3 regions of the Croceicoccus naphthovorans genome follow, and region 1 is predicted to be linked to each of the others. Evidence: predicted binding sites of a transcription regulator. Region 1 holds the regulator's gene; each other region holds the start of a gene.
What was found. The regulator LexA, encoded in region 1, represses DNA repair genes until DNA is damaged. The targets are predictions, from matches to a motif close to GTTCCNCNCTTGTTCT.
Positions count from the first base shown of each region.

Region 2: a site for LexA is predicted at 2,177-2,192, ahead of AB433_RS06715 (putative DNA modification/repair radical SAM protein). Genes of this name have one in related genera too.
Region 3: a site for LexA is predicted at 5,109-5,124, ahead of AB433_RS06165 (ATP-dependent helicase). Genes of this name have one in related genera too.

Region 1 covers NZ_CP011770.1:1,600,129-1,608,066, reverse strand. Annotated here, with positions in the region: gene trpC (indole-3-glycerol phosphate synthase TrpC) at 1-38, shown strand, start outside; gene moaC (cyclic pyranopterin monophosphate synthase MoaC) at 35-526, shown strand; gene AB433_RS08190 (molybdopterin molybdotransferase MoeA) at 523-1,707, shown strand; gene lexA (transcriptional repressor LexA) at 1,791-2,474, shown strand; gene AB433_RS08180 (ComEC/Rec2 family competence protein) at 2,483-4,357, opposite strand; gene gltX (glutamate--tRNA ligase) at 4,725-6,224, shown strand; gene AB433_RS08170 (citrate synthase) at 6,225-7,526, shown strand; gene AB433_RS08165 (hypothetical protein) at 7,555-7,758, shown strand; gene AB433_RS08160 (sensor histidine kinase) at 7,759-7,938, opposite strand, start outside.
Region 2 covers NZ_CP011770.1:1,331,483-1,339,420, forward strand. Annotated here, with positions in the region: gene AB433_RS20925 (hypothetical protein) at 1-288, shown strand, start outside; gene AB433_RS06710 (DUF6504 family protein) at 212-1,792, shown strand; gene AB433_RS06715 (putative DNA modification/repair radical SAM protein) at 2,195-3,451, shown strand; gene AB433_RS06720 (UdgX family uracil-DNA binding protein) at 3,448-4,881, shown strand; gene AB433_RS06725 (error-prone DNA polymerase) at 4,886-7,938, shown strand, end outside.
Region 3 covers NZ_CP011770.1:1,217,072-1,225,009, reverse strand. Annotated here, with positions in the region: gene AB433_RS06200 (bifunctional folylpolyglutamate synthase/dihydrofolate synthase) at 1-480, shown strand, start outside; gene AB433_RS06195 (muropeptide MFS transporter) at 490-2,217, opposite strand; gene AB433_RS06190 (pseudouridine synthase) at 2,332-3,216, shown strand; gene rsmD (16S rRNA (guanine(966)-N(2))-methyltransferase RsmD) at 3,213-3,794, shown strand; gene AB433_RS06180 (hypothetical protein) at 3,818-4,162, opposite strand; gene AB433_RS19380 (hypothetical protein) at 4,345-5,019, opposite strand; gene AB433_RS06165 (ATP-dependent helicase) at 5,128-7,446, shown strand; gene AB433_RS06160 (FKBP-type peptidyl-prolyl cis-trans isomerase) at 7,589-7,938, shown strand, end outside.

The DNA.
Region 1 (7,938 bases):
AAACGGCGACCCGCACCTTGATGACAGGCGCGGCGTGAGCGGGCTTACCCACCTCGACGATCAGGGCAACGCCCGCATGGTCGACGTGGGCGGCAAGGCCGAAACGCGCCGTGTAGCCGTTGCCAGCGGACGGATTCGCATGTCGACAGAAGCGCTCGCCGCGATCCGCGACGGTGCGGTAAAGAAGGGCGATGTGCTGGCCACGGCGCGGATCGCCGGGATCATGGCGGCGAAGCGGACGGGCGAATTGATCCCGCTGTGCCATCCGATCGGGCTGGATTCGGTGACGGTCGATTTTGCGTTCGAGGATGATGCGCTTCGGGTGACTGCAATGGCCGCGATTTCCGCCAGGACTGGTGTGGAAATGGAAGCGATGACAGCCACTTGTGTCGCACTCCTTACAATCTACGACATGGCCAAGGCCTTGGACAAAGGCATGGTCCTGGAAGAGGTCCGCCTGATCGCAAAAGATGGCGGCAAATCCGGCCGCTGGCGCGCGGAGGGTCATCAGGACCTGGAGCTTTGAAAGCCCTGCTCAGCCTTGAGGAAGCACAGCGGCGTCTGCTGGACCTCGCCAAGCTAACACCTAGCGAACAGCTTCCGGTGGAAGCGACGCTTGGTCGATACCTTGCGGCACCAGTGAAGGCCCTACGGACTCAACCCGCCTCGCCGCTATCGGCGATGGACGGCTGGGCGATAAGAGCCCACGACATGCCGGGGCCATGGCGGATCGTCGGCGAAAGCGCCGCTGGGCATCCATACAAGGGCACGGTCGCACCGACCCAAACAGTCCGCATTTCAACCGGCGCCCTTTTGCCCGACGACGCGGATGCCGTTCTGGTGCAAGAGGATTGCACGGCGGACGGCGATACCTTGCGTTTCGCAGGTGAGCCGCCGGAGCCGCTCGACCGTCATGTGCGGAAGGCGGGTCTCGATTTTTCGAAAGCGGAGCAACTGCTTGGCAGCGGATCGCGCATGTCACCCGCCCGCATGGCCTTGGCAATCAGCGGAGGGCACGCCACCGTCAGCGTGCATCGGCAGCCACAAGTGGCGGTGATCGACAGCGGCGACGAACTGGCTCTGCCCGGCACAGCACTCGCGCCCGGCGCGATCCCCGCCAGCAACGGTCCGATGCTGGCCGCACTCTGCGCCCAGCTGACTGGCAACATCCGGCGCATCGGCCCCGTGCCGGACCGGATCGAGGCGCTGTCCGAGGCGATGGAACAGGCACGCGATGCCGATATCCTGATCACCAGCGGCGGCGCGTCGGTCGGCGATCACGATCTGCTTGCGCCCGCGCTCAAGACCATCGGCGCGGACGTCGACTTCTGGCGCGTCGCGATCAAGCCCGGCAAACCGATCATGGTGGCGACGCGCGGGCCCCAAGTCGTGCTGGGCCTGCCCGGCAATCCCGTTTCCGCATTCGTAACCGCTCATCTGTTCGCCCTGCCTTTGCTTCGCGCCATGCAGGGTGCAGGCAACGCCTTGCCGGTAGGGGAGAGTTGGCCAAGCAGCTCCGCCCTACCCGCCACGGGCAAGCGCGCCGAATTTCTGCGCGGCCGGTTCGGACCCGATGGCGTTGCGCCAGTCTCGGTACAGGACAGCGGGGCCCTCGTTCCATTGGCGAATGCCGATTGCCTGATCGTGCGACCGGCAGCGTCTGCACCGGTTGCCTCAGGGGAACCGGTCTCGGTTATCCGCATATAGGCGCTGACCGCTTGACGATACCGATTTTGTTTCTTAATTGTTCCTTATTCGTTCGCATTTGAACGACGGATAGGGGAATGACGATGCTGACCCGTAAACAGCATGAACTGCTCAATTTTATCCAGCACAAGCTGGAAGAGACCGGGATTTCGCCTTCTTTCGAGGAGATGAAGGAAGCGCTCGACCTGAAATCGAAGTCGGGTGTGCACCGGTTGATCTCTGCCCTCGAAGAACGTGGGTTCATCCGTCGCCTGCCGAACCGCGCCCGTGCGCTGGAGATCTTGCGGCAGCCTGACGATGTGACCGGGACCGCACGGCAAAAGACGCCGTCGAATGTGGTGGAGATGCCGAAGGCCAAGGCTCCTGCGCCCTCGCCCGCCAACGATGTTATCGAGATCCCGCTGCATGGCCGGATCGCCGCGGGCGTTCCGATCGAGGCGATGGAAGATTCGCAGACCCTTCCCGTGCCTGCGGCCCTTTTGGGTGCTGGCGAGCATTATGCGCTGGAAGTTTCGGGCGATTCGATGATCGAAGCCGGGATTTTCGACGGTGATTTCGCGCTGGTCCGCAAGACCGATGTTGCCCGCGATGGCGAGATCATTGTGGCGCTGGTGCGCGGCGAAGAGGCGACGTTGAAGTACTTGCGTCGCGAAAACGGCATGGTACGCCTCGATCCTGCCAATGCATCGTACGAAGCGCAGATCTATGCGCCGAGTGAGGTTCAGGTGCAGGGTCGCCTGGCCGGACTGCTGCGGCGCTACCACTAAGCACCGCTTCACCAACCGTGCCGGTCGCCGACCGGACGGACATATCGGACGGTGCGGCTTTTGAAATCGAGAGCCGCACCACCGCGACGCGACAATTCCCGACCATCCAGTTTCAGCCAACGCGGGCGGCAGATGTCCGGCCATGCATTCTCGGCAATCACAATGTCGCTTTGCGCGCAGGCGGCGGCAAGGCTCTTTGCCTCAGGTCGTACAAAGCCCTTGGCAATCAGGATCGTGGTGCCGTCTTGGGCTGCCAATCCACAGAAATTCTCGTCGCATCGCGCGTCGGGCCAATCCGACAGCGGATGCGATACGGCGGCAAGCTCTTCCGGATCGTGCCCCGACACTTCGGCAAGGGCATCGCGCGCAAAGGTTCCGTCTGGGCGAAGCAGGTACAGGCCATCATTTCCGGCCAGCGCGACATGACGGCCGTCTTCTGAAACCAGCAAATCAGGCGGACGGAACGTGAGCAGGGCAATCAGCCCAACCGCCACGGGCGCAAGGCCCCAAAGCCGAAGCCGCCCGCTCCAGATCGCCATCCAGAAGCCACCCGCCGCAATCATCACCACGATCCATGCAGGGATCAACGGGGCCAGTCCGACCGAACCGGGCGCGGCAGATACCTCTCGCGCCAAGCTCAACAGCACCCCGATTGCCTGCGCCGCGAGCCACCAGAACGGCGCGGCCAACCCAACCGCCTCTGCCAGCATCGCCACGCCGAGCAGCGGCATAATGGCAAGGGTGGTCAACGGAATGGCGACAAGATTGGCGACCGCGCCGTAAAGCCCGGCCCGGTGGAAATGGAACAGGACGAGCGGCGTCAACGCAATCTCGATCACCAATCCGGTCAGGAACAGCAGGACAAAGCCCCGCGCAGTTCGACTTAACCAAGACCGCCGCTGTGCGCCCTCGCGATAGGCGGCGACGGGCTTCGCGGTATGCAATGCGACGATCGCGACTACGGCGGCAAAGCTCATCTGGAAGCTGGGGCCGATCGCCGCTTCGGGCCAGAACGACATGATCGCAATCGCGCCAAGCGCGATTATGCGAAGCGAGAGCGCCTGCCGTCCTAAAGACAGCGCCACCAGTATCAAAAGCGCAGCCAGGCAGGCGCGAACGGTCGGCAATGCCGCGCCTGTCAGGATCGTATAGCCAACCCCGGCCAAGGCCCCAACGGCGGACGCGACAAGCGGCAGCGGCACGCGCAGCGCCAGCCACGGCCAGAGCGCCAGTGTACGCATCGCACAAAACCAGACGATGGCGATCACCGCACCGACATGCAGCCCGCTGATCGACAAGAGGTGGGACAGCCCGGCATCGCGCATCGCCTGCGCATCGGCACTGGTCATTCCTGTGCGATCTCCGGCCAGCAATGTCGCCGCAATAGCCGCCGCAGAGGGGGCCGCTCCCGCCTCCGCCATCCTCTCCCGAACCCGGCCCGACAGGCGGTCCCGCACGGAACGGGGGGCCTTGTCACGGCCCGTGATCAGAACTTCAGGTTGACTCAGTACCGATCCCGTCGCCGCAATCCCGTCGAACCACGCACGGCGGGCATAGTCGTAAGCGCCGGGAACCAAGGCTCGACTTGGCGGAACGAGGCGCAGCCGCGCCTCTGCCGTAGCCCCTTCGACCAGTTGCGACGCGTCGAACCGATCCGGCACCGAAATACGCGCCCGCACCGGAGCATCGCTGGACATTTGCGCCAAAACGACCAGACGGACGCGGTTTCTTGCCGGATCATCCTCTCGTTCCAGAATGCGAAAAGCGGCCTGCTTCACCAAGGGCCGGCCCAGCGCAGGCGTGCCGACCAATTCCGATCGCGCCCAGATTATGCACATCCCGGCAATGAACGCGATGGCAAGGGCGGCAACCGCATTGCGCAAGAAAGGATAATCTCCACGGCGCAGCACAAGTTGAGAACTGCCCGGAAGAAATCCAAACAAACCTATGATAATAAACCATTCTGATGACGATGGTAAAGCAAACCAAGCGCCGATGCCCGCCAGCATTGCCACCGCGATCCACGGCATCCTTTCGAAAGGGCGGTCCGCCAGCGCAATTTCCGCCCGGTCCAGCCAAAGGTCCGGGCTGGACAAATTGCGAAAGCTTCCCCATTGCCGCAACCGCGAAGGCGCTGGCAAATTGCCCGACCCTCCGCCCGAGACTGGAACGGCGGCATTATCAGCCATCTGAATCTGCCTTTCCGTCTGCGGCCCACCCGATAGACGCATTGAAAGGAAGCGTACCCAGATGGCAAGCGGCACGGCAGCGACAGTCACCGACGCAAACGGCGTCGCGAAACCTGTCGTCACGCGTTTCGCCCCCTCGCCCACGGGCTTCCTGCATATCGGCGGCGCTCGCACGGCGCTGTTCAATTGGCTCTATGCACGCCATCACGGCGGCAAGGCGCTGCTGCGGATCGAGGATACCGACCGCGCGCGTTCGACCGAGGCAGCCATCGACGCCATCCTCGACGGGCTGGACTGGCTGGGCTTCGACTATGACGAGACACCGGTGTTCCAGTCCCAGCGGGCTGGGCGTCATGCTGCGGTCGCACATGCGTTGCTTGATGCGGGCCACGCCTACAAGTGTTTCGCCACTGCCGAAGAGCTTGAAGCGATGCGCGCCGAGCAGCGCGAGAAGAAGCTGCCCATGCGCTATGACGGGCGCTGGCGCGACCGCGATCCTTCCGAGGCACCGGAGGGTGCACCTTACGTCGTGCGCCTGAAAACGCCGACCGATGGCGAGACCGTCATCGAAGACGCGGTTCAGGGCAAGGTTCGCGTCAAGAATGCCGAGATCGACGATTACATCCTTCTGCGGTCGGATGGCACGCCGACCTATATGCTGGCGGTCGTGGTCGACGACCATGACATGGGTGTCACTCACGTCATCCGCGGTGACGACCACCTGAACAACGCTTTCCGCCAATTGCCGATCTATCGCGCGATGCAGGCCATCGAGGGCGGTTGGGACGAACCGGTCTATGCTCACATCCCCCTGATCCACGGGGCGGACGGGGCAAAGCTGTCCAAGCGCCACGGTGCGATGGGCGTCGACGCCTATCGCGACGAACTGGGCCTGCTGCCCGAAGCGGTGTTCAACTACCTGCTTCGTCTTGGCTGGGGCCACGGCGATCAGGAACTTTTCACGCGCGAAGAGGCGATCGCCGCCTTCGACCTGCCTGCCGTGGGCAAGAGCGCGTCGCGCTTCGATTTCAAGAAGCTGGCGAACATGAACGGCCTTTACATGCGCGATGCCGACGATGCGCGCCTTGCCGATCTGGCCGCACCGCGCATCGCGGCGCTGGAGACGGGGTTTGTCGCCGACAAGCATCGCGACCTGCTGATCGAGGCGATGCCGTCGCTTAAGGCGCGGGCCAAGAATCTGGACGAACTGGCCGCTGGCGCCTTGTTCCTGTTCCGCGAACGCCCGCTGCCCATGGACGAAAAGGCGCAGGGCCTGCTGACAAGCGATGCCCGATCCTTATTGCATGACATTCTTGCCGAGTTGAAAGTCTGTTCGGATTGGACTAGCGAGCAGCTCGAAGCCAGCCTCAAGGACATGGCAGAGCGTAAAGATCTCGGTCTTGGCAAGCTGGCACAGCCGCTGCGTGCGGCACTCACCGGCCAGGCAACGTCGCCTGGGATATTCGACGTGCTGGTTCTGCTTGGACGCGAAGAGAGTCTGGCGCGCATCGCCGCGCAGGCCGTCGACGTCCCGGCGGATGGCGCATCTGCGGATTCATGAATGGAGGGAACCCACGTGGCGGATAACAAGGCCAACCTGAATGTCGCTGGCAGCGACTATGATTTTCCGGTCAAAAGCGGAACGATCGGACCCGATGTGGTCGACATCGGCAAGATGTACGGTCGCACGGGCATGTTCACGTATGACCCGGGCTTTACCTCTACCGCCAGCTGCGATTCGGGCCTGACCTATATCGACGGCGAAGAAGGCGTCCTGCTCCACCGCGGCTACCCGATCGGTCAGCTGGCCGAAGATTCCAGCTTCATGGAAGTCTCTTACCTGCTGCTGAACGGCGAACTGCCGAGCCAGGAAGAGTATGAGAATTTCAAGTACACGATCAGCCGCCACACCATGCTGCACGATCAGCTGCGCGGTTTCTATCAGGGTTTCCGCCGCGACGCGCACCCGATGGCGATCATGTGCGGCGTGGTCGGCGCACTGTCCGCGTTCTATCACGACAGCACCGATATTTCGGACCCTGACCACCGCAAGATCAGCAGCCACCGCCTGATCGCCAAGATGCCGACGATCGCGGCCATGGCCTACAAGTACTCGATCGGTCAGCCATTCCTCTATCCGGATAACTCGCTGAGCTACACCGGCAACTTCCTGCGCATGACCTTTGGCGTACCCGCGGAAGAATATGAGGTGATCCCGGCTGTCGAAAAGGCGATGGACCGCATCTTCATTCTTCATGCCGATCACGAACAGAACGCCTCGACATCGACCGTGCGTCTTGCCGGTTCGTCGGGTGCGAACCCGTTCGCATGCATCGCGGCGGGCATCGCCTGCCTGTGGGGCCCGGCGCATGGCGGCGCGAACGAAGCCGCGCTCAACATGCTGAAAGAGATCGGCACGCCCGACAAGATTCCGCATTATATCGAGCGTGCGAAGGACAAGAACGATCCGTTCCGTCTGATGGGCTTCGGTCATCGCGTCTACAAGAACTACGACCCGCGCGCGACGGTCATGCAGAAGACCGTTCGCGAGGTGTTCGATGCGCTCAAGGTTACCGATCCCCTGTTCGAAACTGCCCTGCGGCTTGAGGAAATGGCGCTGAACGACGACTATTTCATCGAAAAGAAGCTCTTCCCGAACGTCGACTTCTACTCCGGCGTCATCCTCTCGGCCATCGGCTTCCCGACCACGATGTTCACCGCGCTCTTCGCACTGGCCCGCACCGTGGGCTGGGTTGCGCAGTGGAACGAAATGATTTCCGACCCCGGCCAGCGCATCGGCCGCCCGCGCCAGCTTTACACCGGGCCTGCAGCGCGCGACTATATACCGCTCAGCCAACGCTGATCGGGCATAGATAAAAGGAGTTAGGGCGATGCCGAGAGTTCTTATCAGGGTCTTCGGCGTCGCCCTTTTCCTTTCAGGCCTGCTCTGGACGCTGCAGGGCCTGGGCCTCGTGATGTGGCCCGCGAACAGCTTTATGCTGGGCGAAAAGGAATGGGCCGCCTATGGCGTTATCGCCGCGGCGGCAGGCGTGCTGATGGTCTGGGTCACTCGCAGGCGGAACGACCGCCCCTGATCAGGCGCCAGGGAGCGTGATCACAAAGCGGTTGCCGCGTTCGCCAGCGACCGTTGCCTCTATATCGCCGCCCATCGCGCGGGCCGTCATCAACGAGATGTAGAGGCCAAGGCCCGATCCGGTATCGCCGCTGCGGCCAAGCCGTTCGAACTGTTCGAACATGCGAATACGCTCTTCGGA
Region 2 (7,938 bases), 270 kb from region 1:
GGCGCGGCGCGGATGCGGTGGGAGGTGGCTTCGGCCCCGTCGCTAGCCCCGCGCTGGAACGCGCAGGCACCCGGTGCGGCGCGGTGGAAGGCGGACTTGTTCCGCGCAAGGGGCCTGCGCCCCGGTACTTGGTGGATCACGAGACAGGAGGGAGAGCATGACCGCAGCGACCGTGCCCCTATCGTCGCCGAAACCGTCGTCACGCCGCGTGATGGCGATCTGGCTGGCGCGGTTGTCGATCGATCGCTGGCGTCGGCTGCGCCCCAATCCCGGCAGGAAGGGCGCTGACGGTTCGCCACTAGCCGAGGGGGAGGGGGAAGATGCCCACCCCGTCGCGCTGATCCGCGAAACCGCGCACGGGCCGCGTATCGCCGCCGTCAACCGCGCTGCCGCCGCACAGGGCGTTCGGGTGGAAGCGATGCTGGCCGATGCCCGCGCGCTGTGCCCTGCTGTCGTCACGCACCCTGCCGATGCCGCAGGGGACTTGGCATTTCTGGAGAAAATGGCGGTCTGGGCGCAGCGTTGGGGGCCGTGGAGCGCGATGGACCCGCCCGACGGGGTCATCGTCGACGTCACCGGCGCAGCGCACCTGTTCGGCGGAGAGCGCCGCTTGCTGGGCGATGCCGCTCGGGTGCTGGCCGGGCACGGCCTTGCCGCGCGCCTTGCCATCGGGCCAACGGCGGGGGCGGCATGGGCGCTCGCACACCACGGGCCGTCTGGCGCGATCCTGCCCGAAGGGGACGATGTGGCCGATCGCCTTGCCCCTTTGCCGATGGCGGCATTGCGGCTTGATGACGATGTCCTGCTGGTGCTGCGGCGGTTGGGCCTGAAGCGTCTTGGCGACCTGACCGGGATCGGGCGCGACGCGCTGGCCCGCCGGTTCCGCAATCGCAAGACGCCCAGCGCGAACCCGCTGCTGCGCCATGACCAGTTGCTGGGCCGGGTGCCGGAACCGCTATTGCCGGTGATCGCGGTGCATCCGGTGATGGTCCAGCGCCGGTTGATGGAGCCGATCCGCCACCTGACGCTGCTCGAAGTGGTCATCGCCGACCTCGCCGCCGCGCTGGTGCGAGAGCTGGAGGGGCGGGGCGAGGGCGCGCGGCGTATCGACCTTGCCTGCTGGCGTGTGGATGGCGAAGTGGTGCAGCGCCGCCTTGAGCTTGCCGCTGCCAGTCGCGATCCCGATCACCTCTGCCGCCTCTTCAACGAAAAGCTGACCCGCGCGAACGAAAGTCTGGAGGCGGGCTTCGGGTTCGAAATGGTGCGCCTGACCGCCAGTTGGGCCGAGCCGCTGGGCCTGACGCAGGACAGGCTGGGCGAAAGCAGCGAGGAACACGGCACCAGCCTAGCCGCCTGTATCGACCGGCTCTCCACCCGGCTTGGCCCGCAGGCGGTGCGCCGCGCCGTGCCGCATGCCAGCCACATCCCCGAACGCGCGCAACGCTGGCACCCGCCGCTGGAACCGCTGCCCGCCGCGCAGCACGAATTGGCCTTTCACCAACGCCCGCTGAAACTGCTCGACCGGGCGGAAATGATCGAGGTGCTCTACGCCACGCCCGATGGCTTGCCCCACCGTTTCCGCTGGCGCGGGGCGTTGCACGAAGTGGCGCGGGCGGAGGGGCCGGAACGGATTGCGCCGGAGTGGTGGCGTGAAAGGGGCAGTACGCGGCTGCGCGATTATTACCGCATCGAGGATGGGCAGGGCCGCCGTTACTGGGTCTATCGCGCCGGGCTGGCGGGCGACGGGCGGGGCGGGTTGCCGCAATGGTTCCTGCACGGGCTGTTCGGCTGAAACGAAAAGGGGCGATGAAGATGAACTCCACCGCCCCAACACGGAGGCCATCCGTGCTTAACCGTCAAAAACGTCTCTGCGAAATGACTGTTTTCATCCATCGCGCAATGCGCGGCGGGTGAGCGATCTCTCGAATCGCGAATTTCTAACACTATGCGTTAACTATTTCTGGGAAGCAAAAGAAAACGGCGGAATTCCGCGGTTCTCGTGGTTAACTCATTGTCATCCCATCGGTTCCATTGCCGCGTCACTGACAATCTTGCCAGTAGGCACACCGTCCAGGACGTCCAAGGCGCTGTCCGGGTGGCAACCAGTTTCAATTTTCCCCCAAGAGTATCGTTTTGGACAGGCCGATTCACAAAGGATATTGGCTTGCTGAGAAAAAGAACATAAGAAGAACATATGGCGCAGAAATCTACTCTCGACCGGCTGAAGATTCTTGCCGATGCGGCAAAGTACGATGCGTCTTGCGCATCGTCAGGCACGTCGAAGCGGGACAGTCGGGGCGGGCCAAAAGGAAGTCGGGCCATCGGCTCGACCGAAGGGATGGGCATCTGCCACGCCTATGCGCCGGACGGGCGCTGCATCTCGCTGCTCAAGCTGTTGATGACCAACCACTGCGTGTTCGATTGCCACTACTGCGTGAACCGCAAAAGCTCGAACGTAGAGCGGGCGAAGTTCACGCCGCAGGAAGTCGCGGACCTGACGCTGACGTTCTATAAGCGCAATTATATCGAGGGGCTGTTCCTTTCCTCCGGCATTATACGCAGTTCCGACCATACGATGGAAATGCTGGTAGAAACCGCGCGTATCTTGCGCGAAGAGCACGATTTTCGTGGCTATATCCACCTTAAGACCATCCCCGAGGCGGACCCGGAGATCGTGCATCGCGCGGGGCTTTATGCCGATCGCGTCTCGATCAATGTCGAGCTGCCGACCGATGCCGGGCTGACCCGCCTCGCGCCAGACAAGAACGCGGGCCAGATCGATGGGGCCATGGCGGGGATGAACAATGCCATTGTCGAGGCGAAGGACGCGAAAAAGCGGTTCCGCCACGCGCCCCGGTTTGCGCCCGCCGGGCAATCGACGCAGATGATCGTCGGGGCCGATGCGGCGAGCGATGCCGATATCGTGACGCGGGCGAGTTCGCTCTACACCCGCCACCGACTGCGGCGCGTGTACTATAGCGCGTTCAGCCCGATCCCCGATGCCAGCGCGGTTTTGCCGCTGAAGCGCCCGCCACTTATCCGCGAGCATCGGTTGTACCAGTCGGACTGGCTGATGCGCTTCTACGGCTTCGCCCCGCACGAGGTGGCGCAGGCGGCAGGCGCGGACGGGATGCTGCCGCTCGACATCGATCCCAAGCTGGCCTGGGCGCTGAAGTTTCGCGAGAGCTTTCCGGTCGACGTGAACCGCGCGCCGAAGGAGGCGCTGCTGCGCGTGCCCGGGCTGGGCACGCGCGCGGTGGGCCAGATCCTGTCGGCGCGGCGACATCGGCGGTTGCGGTTGGATGACGTGGCGAAGCTGACAGTCTCGGTGAAGAAGGTGCAGCCGTTCATCGTGACGGTGGACTGGCGGCCTGTTTTGCTGACCGACCGGGCGGACCTGAAAGCCCTGATCGCGCCTAAGGTCGAACAGCTGGAGCTGTTTGTGGCATGACGGCCCTGCAACACGTGAAGCTTGGCACTTATTACGTGGTGCCGATGGCGTCCTCCGACGATTTCGAGGAATGGCGCGATCATGCGCGGCGGTTGTTGATGGCCGACGTTCCGCCCGACCGCGTGGCATGGACCGAACCGGGCGGGCAGGCGGGGGACCTGTTCACTCATGGTGACAGGCGCTTGCCGGTGCCGGACCGCGATGCACCGCCGCCGCGTGTATCCCGGCGATTCATGGAAATTGCCAAGACTGTCTTGTTGAATTCTGATTCTACGCGGTTTTCTCTACTATATCGTGTGCTCTGGCGGTTGCAGGCCAAGCCGAAACTGATCGAGGACGCCGCCGATCCCGATGTTCGCGCAATGGCTGAAATGGCGCGTGAAGTGCGGCGCGACATTCACAAGATGCGCGCCTTCGTTCGCTTCCGCGTGGTCGAGGAGGAAAATGGGGGCGAGCACTACGTCGCGTGGTTTGAACCGTTCCACCATATCCTGCGCCACAATGCAGGTTTCTTCACGCGGCGGTTTGCCAACATGCGCTGGTCGATCCTGACGCCGCACGGCAGCCTGCACTGGGATGGTGAGACTTTGCGCGAAGGCCCGCCTGCGACCCGCGCCGATGCGCCCAATGGCGACCCGGCGGAAGATTTGTGGCGCAGCTACTATGCCTCGATCTTCAACCCCGCCCGCCTGAAGGTTGGCGCGATGCTGAAAGAAATGCCGCGCAAGTACTGGAAAAATATGCCGGAGGCGCAGATCATCCCCGAACTGATCGCAGGGGCACAGGCACGAGAGGCGACGATGGTGGAGAAGGGCGCGCTCGACATGGGTGAGCGGCCCGAGACGCTGGATGCCATCGACAAGGCAATCCACGCCTGCGCGCGCTGTCCCATCGGCGAACTGCACAACACCGCGGTGATGGGTGAGGGGCCGCAGGATGCGGTCTTGATGATCGTCGGCGAACAGCCGGGCGATCAGGAGGATTTGCAGGGCCGGCCCTTTGTCGGTCCGGCGGGGCAATTGCTGGATGTGCATCTGGCGCAGGCCGGGATCGACCGTGGTGCGGCCTATGTCACCAACACGGTCAAGCACTTCAAGTATGTTCAGCGTGGCAAGCGGCGGCTGCACCAGAACCCCAGCGCGAAGGAGATCGACGTCTGTCGCTGGTGGGTGGAGAGCGAGCGGATGATCGTGCAGCCGAAACTGGTGCTTGCAATGGGGGCGAGTGCCGCGCGCGGGATGCTAGGCAAGACGGTGTCGATCAGCAAGGTGCGCGGTGCACCTATCCCGTTGGAGGATGGGAGCGAGTTGTGGGTCACCGCGCATCCGTCGTATCTGCTGCGGCTCGATGGAGCGGGGCGGGAAGAGCAGGAGCGGCTGTTCCGCGCCGATCTGGCCGCCGTGGCTGCGCGGCTGACGGAACTGGCGTGATGTCATGCCAGAGGGACCGCTCACGCCCGAAAAGCGCCGGATCGATCTCGATCCAGACCTGATCGACGCGCCAACGCGCGCCTCTTTCGTCGAATTGGGGCTGGTTTCATGCTTTTCGTTTTTGCGCGGTGCATCGGACGCGGTGGACCTGGTGATGGCTGCCCGCGCGTTGGGCTATGATGCGATCGGCATCGCCGACGCCAACAGCTTCGCGGGCGTGGTGCGGGTTCATACCGAGGCGCAGACGCTGAAGCTCCGTCCGGTGATCGGCACGCGGATAGAGACGGTGGAAGGCCTGAGCTTTCTTGCCTATCCCACCGACCGCGCTGCCTATGGCCGCCTCTGCCGCCTGATTTCGCAGGGGCGGATGCAGACGCTGAACGGCGAATGGCAGGACAAGGGCGTGTGCGAGATCGACCTTGCCATGCTGGCCGCGCATTCCGAAGGCGTCCACCTGATCCTGCTGCCGCCGCGCGATCTGGCGGCGCGGTTCACGGTGCGCGTGCCCGGCAATGTCGTATCTCTTAGCGGCGGCGAGACGGAGCGGGTGGAGGCACGGTTGCCCTTTGCCGACCTGCTGCCGCATCTGACACGCGACTTGCCGGCGATGCGGCATCTGGCGGCCAGCTATCTTTATACCGGCGACGATCTCGCCCGGATCGACCAGCTCGATGCGCTGGCGCGTGCGAACCGGCTGACTCTGCTGGCCACCAACGACGTGCACTACCACGCGCCCGACCGTCGCCCGTTGCAGGATGTGATGACCGCGATCCGTCATAAGACGACGGTGGCGAAGGCAGGGCACCTGCTCCACGCCAATGCCGAGCGGCACCTGAAGGGCCCGGAAGAAATGTGCCGCCTCTTCGCCCGCTGGCCCCATGCGATCCATGCGGCGCGCAGCGTTGCCGATGCCTGTCGGTTCAATCTGGAAGAATTGCGCTACGAATACCCTGAAGAGATTTATCCCGAGGGCCGCACTCCGCAGTGGCACCTTGAAATCCTGACATGGGAAGGTGCAAAATCACGCTATCCCAATGGCTTGCCTGATACAGTTCGTACGACGCTGGAACGTGAGCTGGCGCTGATCGCAAAGCTCGATCTCGCCCGGTATTTTCTGACCATCAAGGACATCGTCGATTTCGCGCGCGGGGTCGATCCGCCGATTCTGTGCCAGGGGAGGGGCAGCGCGGCCAATTCCGCCGTCTGCTATTGCCTTGAGATCACCGCCGTCGATCCGGCCCAGCATGCGCTCTTGTTCGACCGCTTCATTTCCGAAGAGCGCAAGGAGCCGCCCGACATCGACGTCGATTTCGAGCATGAGCGGCGCGAGGAGGTGATCCAGCACATCTACGAAAGATACGGCCGCCACCGCGCCGGGCTGTGCGCCACGGTCATCCACTATCGCCCGCGCATGGCGATCCGTGAGGTGGGCAAGGCGATGGGCCTGTCCGAGGATGCGACCGCCGCGCTGGCTGGCACCGTGTGGGGCGGATGGGGGCGCGAGATCGGAGAGCGTCATGCCGCCGAAACCGGGATGGACATTACCGATCCTCACTTGCGCCGGGTTCTGAAGATAACGCAGCAAATGATTGGAATGCCGCGTCATCTGTCGCAACACGTTGGCGGTTTCATCCTGACCGATGGCGCGCTGACCGAGACTGTACCGATCGGAAACGGCGCCATGCCCGACCGCAGTTTCATCGAGTGGGACAAGGACGATATCGAGGCGCTGGGCATTCTGAAGGTCGACGTGCTGGCGCTGGGCATGCTGACCTGCGTGCGCAAGTGCCTCGACCTCGTGGCCGATCACCACAACAGCCGCATGACGCTGGCCACCGTGCCGCGCGAGGACCCGGATACCTACGCGATGCTCCGCAAGGGGGATTCGCTGGGCGTGTTTCAGGTGGAGAGCCGAGCGCAGATGAACATGCTGCCTCGCCTGCGCCCGCGTGAGTTCTACGACCTTGTCATCCAGGTCGCGATCGTCCGCCCGGGTCCGATCCAGGGCGACATGGTGCACCCCTACCTGAAACGCCGCCGGGGGGCCGAACGGGTGGAAATCCCCGCGCCCGGCCCCGATCACGGCCCGCCCGACGAATTGTCCAGCATTCTTGGGCGTACATTGGGCGTGCCGATTTTTCAGGAGCAGGCGATGAAGATCGCGCTGGATGCGGCGAAGTTCTCCAGCGCAGAAGCGAACCGGCTGCGCAAGGCGATGGCGACGTTCCGCAGCCGGGGCATGGTCGATGAATTGCAGGACATGATGGTCGAGCGGATGGTGGGTCGCGGCTATGACCGCGACTTTGCGCAACGCTGCTTCAACCAGATCCGCGGGTTCGGCGAATATGGCTTCCCCGAAAGCCACGCGGCCAGTTTCGCGCACCTTGTCTATGTGTCGAGCTGGCTGAAATGCCACTACCCCGCGGCTTTTGCCTGTGCGCTGCTGAACTCGCAGCCGATGGGGTTCTACGCCCCGGCGCAGATCGTGCGCGACGCGGTGGAGCATGGGGTCGAAGTCCGCCCCGCCGACGTCAACGCCAGCCAATGGGACTGTACGCTGGAGCCTGTCGCGGGTGACCGCGTGGCGCTGCGCCTCGGCCTGCGCATGGTCGATGGCTTGCCCGAACACGTCGCCGCCATGCTGATCGACGCGCGCGAGCAGGAAGGGGCGTTCGCCGACGTTACGCAGGTCCGCGAACGCAGCCGCATTCCTGCTGCTCATGTCGAGCGGCTTGCCAGCGCCGATGCCTTCGGATCGATCGCCCTGTCGCGGCGGCAGGCGCTGTGGGATGCGCGCAGCCTTGTTTCCGCGCCGCCCTTGCCGCTGTTCGAACACGCGCGGACGCGGGACGAGGGGGCGGAACACGCGCCTGCCCGCCTGCCCAAGATGCCGCTGTCCGAGGAAGTCGTCGCCGATTACCAGACCACGCGACTGTCGTTAAAGGCGCATCCGATGGCTTTCCTGCGCCCGCATCTGGCAGAGCGCGGCTTCGTGCGCGCCGCCGATCTGCGCGCCCGCAAGGTCCGCTCTGCCGTGCTGGTTTCGGGCGTGGTGCT
Region 3 (7,938 bases), 380 kb from region 1:
GATCAGATGACGGTATCGGCGGAGGCGCTGGCAGTCGGCGTGCTGGACGCGCAGTGGCCCGCGCGGCTGCAATGGTTGGGCGATGGGCCGTTGACGAAGATCGTGCGTCCTTCGCGGGTCCTGCTTGACGGTGGGCACAACCCCGATGCGGGGCGGGTGCTGGGCGATTTTTTCCGCAAACTCAACGCCCCGATCCATGCGGTCAGCGCAATGCTCGATGCGAAGGATGCGGGCGGATTTCTCGCGCCGTTCGCCGACAGGTTGGCCAGCTTCACCGCCGTCCCGTTGCCGTCTCACGATTCCTATCCGCCTGCCGATCTGGCGAGGATCGCTTCCGAAGCAGGCGTGCCCAAAACTTCCACAGCCGCCAGCGTTGCCGACGCCCTCCGTGCCCTGAAAGGCGAAGGCCCGGTCCTGATCTGCGGCTCGCTCTACCTCGCGGGCGAAGTCCTGCGCGCCAACGAGGAGTGGCCCGACTAAGCTCGTTTGCTAAACCGGCGCGACCATCCCCGCGCCCTTGCCCAGTCGCCGCACGCGAATCCATTCGACGATACACGCAACCACCGCGACAAAGCCCAGCAGCGTGGTCAGGATAAACACCGGGTAATACCCCTGCTCGTCGATCATCTGGCCCAGCGCCCCGCGCCCCAGCGTGCCGATCAGGAACGTCAGCGAAGACAGCAGCGCGTATTGCACCGCCGAGTATCCCTTGGCCGTGATCGACGACAAATAGGCCACCAGAGCAGCCCCCGCCAAACCGCCCGCAAGGTTCTCGCCCGCGATGGCCACCATCAGCTTTGCCAGCCGTGCATCGCCGCCCAGCCATTCGACCAGCATCGTGAACCCGGTAAAGTTCGACACTGCCTGCATCGTGTACCCGCCCAGTGCGAGATCGGCATAGAGCAGGTTCGACAGCGCCGCCGTCAAAGCGCCCAGAAACAGCACGGCCATGCGCCCGATAAAGCTGAACAGCGCCCCGCCCAGCGCGATACCCGCCATCAGCGCGCCGACGCCGAAGAACTTTGACGCAACCGCAACCTCGTCCTTCGTATAGTTCAACTCGCCGAGGTAGAATGGATAGGCAAAGCTGCCCCAAACGGTGTCGGTAAAACGGTACGACAGCACCAGCGTCAGCACGATGATCACCGCCCAGCCCAGCCGACCGACAAACTCCGCCAGCGGGAGGATCAGCGCGCGGTAACCCTGATCGACGAAACCATCCAGACTGCCCTTCTTCGGCGCGGCAGCCGCCAAGACATAACGCCCCTTGCGCCGCCAGTTTTCCAGCACCGCTGCGATGATCACCGGCACCACGACCGTCGCGATCACGATCACCGGCCCCATGTTCTGGATGAATTCAACCGAATCGGGCCGCGCGTCGGGATCGCTGGACAGCGAGCGGACCATGAACACGCCTACCGTCACCAGCGCCCAGGCCCACAACACGCCAACGATGGCCAGCGCCCAGCCGCGCACCTTCGGGCTCAGCTGCCCCGCATCGCGCAGCACCCGCAGCGATTCGTCGTCGGCAGCGATAGAGGCGACCGTCTGGTCCGGCTCGGGCGCGAAAATCGCGGCCAGCGCGACCAGCCCCATCGTCGCACCCAAAATCGCATAGACCGTCGGCCAGCCCAGCCGCTCTGCCATGAACAGCGCCAGTGCGCCGCCGACCAGAACCGCAGAACGCCAGCCCAGCTGATACACGGTGGAAAGAATATCGATCGTCGCCACCTCGTCCGCGACATCGACGCGCCATGCGTCCATCACCACATCCTGCGTCGCGCTGGCAAAGGCGCCGATCCCGGCCAGAAGCGACATCATGCCGATGGCGCTGCCCGGATCGAGCCGCGAGACGATCACCAGGATCACCGCCAGCGAAAACTGCGCGGTCACGATCCATTGCTTGCGATGGCCCAGCCGCTTGATGCCCGGAATGTCGATCCGGTCCAGTAACGGCGACCACAGGAACTTGAATGCGAAGGCCAGTCCGATCAGCGAGAAGACGCCCATTGTCTCAAGATCGACCTCGGCATCGCTCATCCACGCATAGAGCGTCGAGAGCAGCAGCGTATAGGGCAGGCCCGACGCAAACCCGAACAACAGCATATAGGCCGTCTTGCGATTGCCCAGCGACGACAGCAATTTACGGAAGCCCGGTTTCGTATCCTTGGCCGGTTCGGCGTCGGGATTGCTTTCGGCTTCGTTGATCGTCGTCATGCGCGCTCCCGTATCTGCACCACTTCAAACTAGAGACAGTCGCGAAGGTTGCAATCGCACGCCGGACCTGTCCCCCACCTTGTGCATCAAGAGCGGATGGCGCATGGCGCTGCCGTGAACAAACCGCCCAGACAGCCGCCGGGTAAACCGCCCGTCCCCAACGACCGCCGCCCGGGGAAGCGCCCGCCGTTCCGGCGCAAGCCCACCGGCGCGCCCAAACCGCCCGCCAAACCGGCGCAGGACGGCCCGCCGCGTGAAGGCGACCGCATCGCGAAGTTGCTTGCCCGCGCAGGCATAGCCAGCCGCCGCGAGGTGGAGCGCATGATCGCCGACGGTCGCATCGCCATCGACGGTGAGGTTCTCGACACGCCCGCCACAGTCCTGACCAGCCTGCGCGGCGTGACGGTGGATGGCAAACCGGTCGGCGCGCCCGAACCGACGCGGCTGTTCCTGTTTCACAAGCCCGCGGGCCTGTTGACGGCGGAGCGCGATCCCAAGGGCCGCCCGACGATCTACACCGCGCTGCGCAATGCGCTGCCACAGGGAACGCCGCGCGTGATGCCGGTGGGACGGCTGGACTATAATACCGAGGGTCTGCTGCTCCTTACCAACGACGGTGAGTTCAAACGCGCGTTGGAGCTGCCATCGTCCGGAATTCCGCGCACCTATCGCGCCAAGGCGATGGGCAAAGTCGGGCAAAACGATCTGGAGGCGCTGTTCGAGGGCATCACTGTCGACGGCGTGCACTACGGCCAGATCGAGGCGAATCTGGAACGCCGCAACGGCCTCCAGAACTGGATCGAGATGACGCTGACCGAGGGCAAGAACCGCGAGGTTCGCAACGTCCTCGAACATCTCGGACTGCAGGTATCGCGCTTGTTGCGCATCGCCTACGGCCCGTTCGTACTGGCCGACCTGCCGCGCGGAGCGGCGGTGGAAGTGCCGCAGGTAGAGGTGGAGCGGTTCCGCAAGGCCATGAAGCGCGAGGCGGCGCGGTGAAAAGCCCGAAAAAATCCGGCCCCGGCGGAATGCGCATCATCGCGGGCGAATGGCGCGGGCGCAAGCTGGTCGCGCCCGATGGCGAGACCACGCGGCCCACGGCGGACCGGACGCGTGAGACTTTGTTCTCCATGCTGGCCAGCCGGATCGGGAGTTTCGAAGGTCTTTACGTCGCCGACCTTTTTGCCGGATCGGGCGCACTGGGGCTGGAGGCTCTATCGCGCGGCGCGGACCGCGTGCTTCTGGTCGAACAGGACGCCAATGCGGTGAAGGCGCTACGCAAGAACATCGCCAGTTTCGACGCCAAGGCGAAGTGCGATGTGCGGGCATCGTCGGTCATGGCGCTCGGCCCCGCACAGGAACAGCCCGATCTGATCATGATGGATCCACCCTATGAAACCGGGGCGGGCGCGGTGGCGCTCGACAAATTGAACCGGCTCGGCTGGATCGCGCCCGGCGCGTGGATCAGTATCGAGACTTCGCGCAAGGAAGATCTCTCCGTCGCCGGGTTCGATGTCGACACCGTGCGCGACAGCGGCAAGGGGCGCATTCACTTGCTGCGCCTCGCCAACATCTAATCGAGGCCTGCGCCCGATAGCGATTACTCTGCGGGCGCTTCGGCCTCTGCCTCGGCAGCTATCGCCGCGTTCTGCTCCGCCGTGCGCATCTTCTCCGCCGGGGTCAGCCCGCTGGCAGGTGCGCCCGGCCAGTGATCCAGCGGCGCGTTGCCGAAATTCAGGCCAGCCTCACGCGGGTTGATGCAGCCGTCCTGCGACTCGGGCGTGCAAACCGGATAGACCGTGTCGCCCACCTTTACCTTGATGGCATGGCCCTTCTCGTTCCGCTCTACGACTTCGGCCTTCATCTCTTCGTGATGGTCGGCCAGTGCCGGTGCGGCGACCGAAACCAGCCCGGCGGCCAGCGATGCTGCGATCATTTTCTTCATGGAAATGTTTCCCCTTAATTCCATTCCGATGTCGGGGATTAGGCCGCATCAGGGCCGATAAGGCAACCCCGATCCCATGACATGGTAAACGCGCACGAAAAGGGGCGGTGGCGCCATGGCGCGCACCGCCCCGCACCCAAGGCGCAGGGATCGCTTACCCGCGCCCGGTGTGCTTCATGCGATTACATCTGGCTGGCGGGCTGCCCCGGCCAGTAATCGAGCGGCACGTTGCCATAGTTCTTACCGGCAGCGCGCGGCTGGATGCAGCTATCCTGAATCTCGCCGCCACAGATCGGATACTCACCTGTGCGAGCCGCCGGCGCGGGTTCGACCGTCGCGTTCGACGCCATGACCTTCGTCGGCTCCTGCTGCGCGGCGATCTGCGCATTGATCGAATCCCAAGCCGCCAGTTGCTGTTCCGGCGTCATGGCCAGAATCTGGCCGCGCTGCGCATCGGTCAGCGCCCACCATGCGGTCTGCTGCTCTGCCGTCAGATCCCAGTAATAGGTCTGGTAATTGTTCGGCCAAGCCCAATAGGCTGTGCGGTAATCCGCCGGCCAATCCCAGTACGCGGTGCGATAGTCGGCGGGCCAATCCCAGTATGTCGTGCGATAGTCGACCGGATAGGTCCAGAACTCGGTCTGATACTCATACGGCCAACCCATATAGACCGTCTGGTACTCGGCGGGCCAAGCGTCGTACTCGGTCTGCTGTGCGGCATCCAGCGCGTCATAGCCACGCTTGTCTTGAACACTGTTCGTGCCGCCGACGGCGTCCTGCGCGGTCGCGATGGTCGGGGCGGCGATAGTCGCGGCGCCAAGCATCACGGCGGCGCCAGCCTTCAAAAGGGTTTTCATCAGGGTCTCCTGTAATCGGATTGATTTTGGTTAAGAAACGCCGTTCGTGTTGGATTCGTTCCGCTTAGCGCCTTGCGTGCGCGCGCGGCGTTCCCTACCTGTTCACGGGTGAGCGACCGCGATTCCCCCCTTGCCGCCAATCTGCCCGAAACTGCCGGAAACCCGCAGGAACCGTGGCTTTTCGGGCTGAATCCGCCGCAGAGGGATGCGGTTCTGACCACCGAAGGCCCGGTTCTGATGCTGGCCGGGGCGGGAACCGGCAAGACGGCGGCGCTTACCGCGCGTCTTGCACACCTCGTCGCAACGCGTCGGGCGTGGCCGAGCGAGATTCTGTGTGTCACTTTCACCAACAAGGCCGCCCGCGAAATGCGCGAACGCGTTGGCCGGATGGCGGGCCCTGCCGTCGAAGGGATGCCGTGGCTGGGCACGTTTCATGCGGTCGCGGCAAAGATGCTGCGGCGGCATGCGGAAATCGTCGGGCTGCAATCGAATTACACGATTATCGATACCGACGATCAGCTCCGGCTGTTGAAACAGCTGATCCAGTCGGAAAATCTCGACGAAAAGCGCTGGCCCGCGCGGCAACTGGCCGGGCTGATCGACCGCTGGAAGAACCGCGGGCTGAACCCGGCGGACCTCGATGCGGCGGAGAACGAGGCCTATGCCAACGGCAAGGGCGCGCATTTTTACGGCCTTTACCAGAACCGGCTGAAGGCGTTGAACGCCTGCGATTTCGGCGACCTGCTGCTGCACATGCTGAACATTTTTCGGCGTGAGAAGGACATTCTGGACAGTTATCGCCAGCGGTTCAAATATATCATGGTGGACGAATATCAGGACACCAACGTCGTTCAGTATCTGTGGCTTCGTCTGCTCGCCCAACCGCGTCACAATATCTGCGTTGTGGGCGATGACGACCAGTCCATCTATTCATGGCGCGGCGCAGAAGTTGCCAATATCCTGCGGTTCGAAAAGGATTTTCCCGGCGCGAAGGTTATCAAGCTGGAGCAGAACTATCGCTCCACGCCCGAAATCCTCGCCGCCGCATCGGGCCTGATCGATGCCAATTCCGAACGTCTGGGCAAGACGCTGTGGACCGAGATCGGATCGGGCGAAAAAGTCCGGGTGATCGGGGTGTGGGACGGATCGGAGGAAGCCCGCCGCATCGGGGACGAGGCAGAGGGTCTGACCCGACGTGGGATCAAGCTCTCGCAGGCAGCGATCCTTGTCCGCGCGCAGTTCCAGACGCGCGAGTTCGAGGACCGCTTCATCCAGATCGGCCTGCCCTACAAGATCATCGGCGGGTTTCGCTTTTACGAGCGCGCCGAAATTCGCGATGCCCTCGCCTATCTGCGCGTCATCGCCCAGCCCAGCGACGATCTTGGGTTCGAGCGGATCTACAACACGCCGAAACGCGGGCTTGGCGCAAAGGCGCTGGAAAAGCTGCATGTTCACGCGCGGGCGCAGGGCATTCCGCTGGCGCAAGCGGCGCTGGAAATCTGCGATACCGACGAACTGCCCGCGCGGGGGCGCAATACGCTGCTTGCCCTGATGCGCGATTTCGCGCGTTGGCGAGAGGCTGCGCAGACGCTCAGCCCGGCCGAACTGGCGCGCACGGTGCTGGACGAGAGCGGCTATACCGCGATGCTCCAGGCGGAAAAATCTGCCGAGGCGGCGGGGCGTCTGGAAAACCTGTCCGAACTCGCCCGCGCGATGGAGGAGTACGAGACGCTGGGCGCATTCCTCGAACACGTCAGCCTTGTCATGGACAACGATGCAAAGGATACCGAGGATACGCTGACCATCATGACGATGCACGGCGCGAAGGGGCTGGAATTCGATCACGTCTTCCTGCCCGGTTGGGAGGAAGGCGTCTTCCCGTCACAGCGCGCAATCGACGAAGGCGGCCTCAAAAGCCTCGAGGAAGAGCGCCGCCTTGCCTATGTCGCAATCACGCGGGCGCGGCGCGAATGCACGATCCTGCACGCCGCGAACCGGCGCATCTATGGCCAGTGGACCAGCTCTATCCCAAGCCGGTTCGTCGAGGAATTGCCCGAGGCGATGATCGAGATGGAGACGACGATGACCGGCGGCGCCTCGCTATGGCGGGCACAATGGTCCGAAAGCGGCGATCCTTTCGCCCACGTCGCCAAGGCGCAGCCCGCTCGCACGATGACCCGCGGCCCCGGCTGGCAACGCGCAGCGGCGAGTGAATACGATCCGACCCCGCGCCGCATCCCAGAGGCACGGCGCAGCGCCGCCAGCTTTGCCGCGAAGGCCCGCACCGACATCGCCATCGGGGACCGCGTATTCCATGACAAGTTCGGCTATGGCGAGGTCATCGGGCAGGAAGGCAACAAGCTGGAAATTGCGTTTGAAAGCGGAACTTCGAAGCGCGTGATCGACAGCTTCGTAAGGCCGGCCTGAACGACAGGCATGCCCGCCGCTCCGCCGCCGATTTGACTCAGCGGCCCTCGCTTGCGACCCTTGGGGCGAATGCGGCGCCACTGCGGGCGTCGGTCCAGACGGCGCGCCGTGCGCCGAACCGTAAAATCCCAAAGGAATTTTCATGCAGACTGCGAAGAGCGGTGACACCGTCCTTATCAACTACGTCGTGAAGACCGGCGATGGGCAAGTCGTGGGCAACACCGGACAGCAGGGACCACAGGCCGTGACCATCGGCGGCGATCAGATTTTCCCGCAAATTCAGGATGCGCTGACCGGCATGGAGGTCGGCGGCGAAACGTCGGTGACGATCGAAGCCGCCAACGCCTTCGGTCCGCGCAGGGAAGAGATGATCGTCGAAATCCCGCGCGCCAACCTGCCCGCAGAGCCGGAACCACAGCCCGGCATGCAGCTAAGCGCGCAGCAGCAGGACGGGAACACCGTCAACATGGTGATCACCAAAGTCGGTCCCGA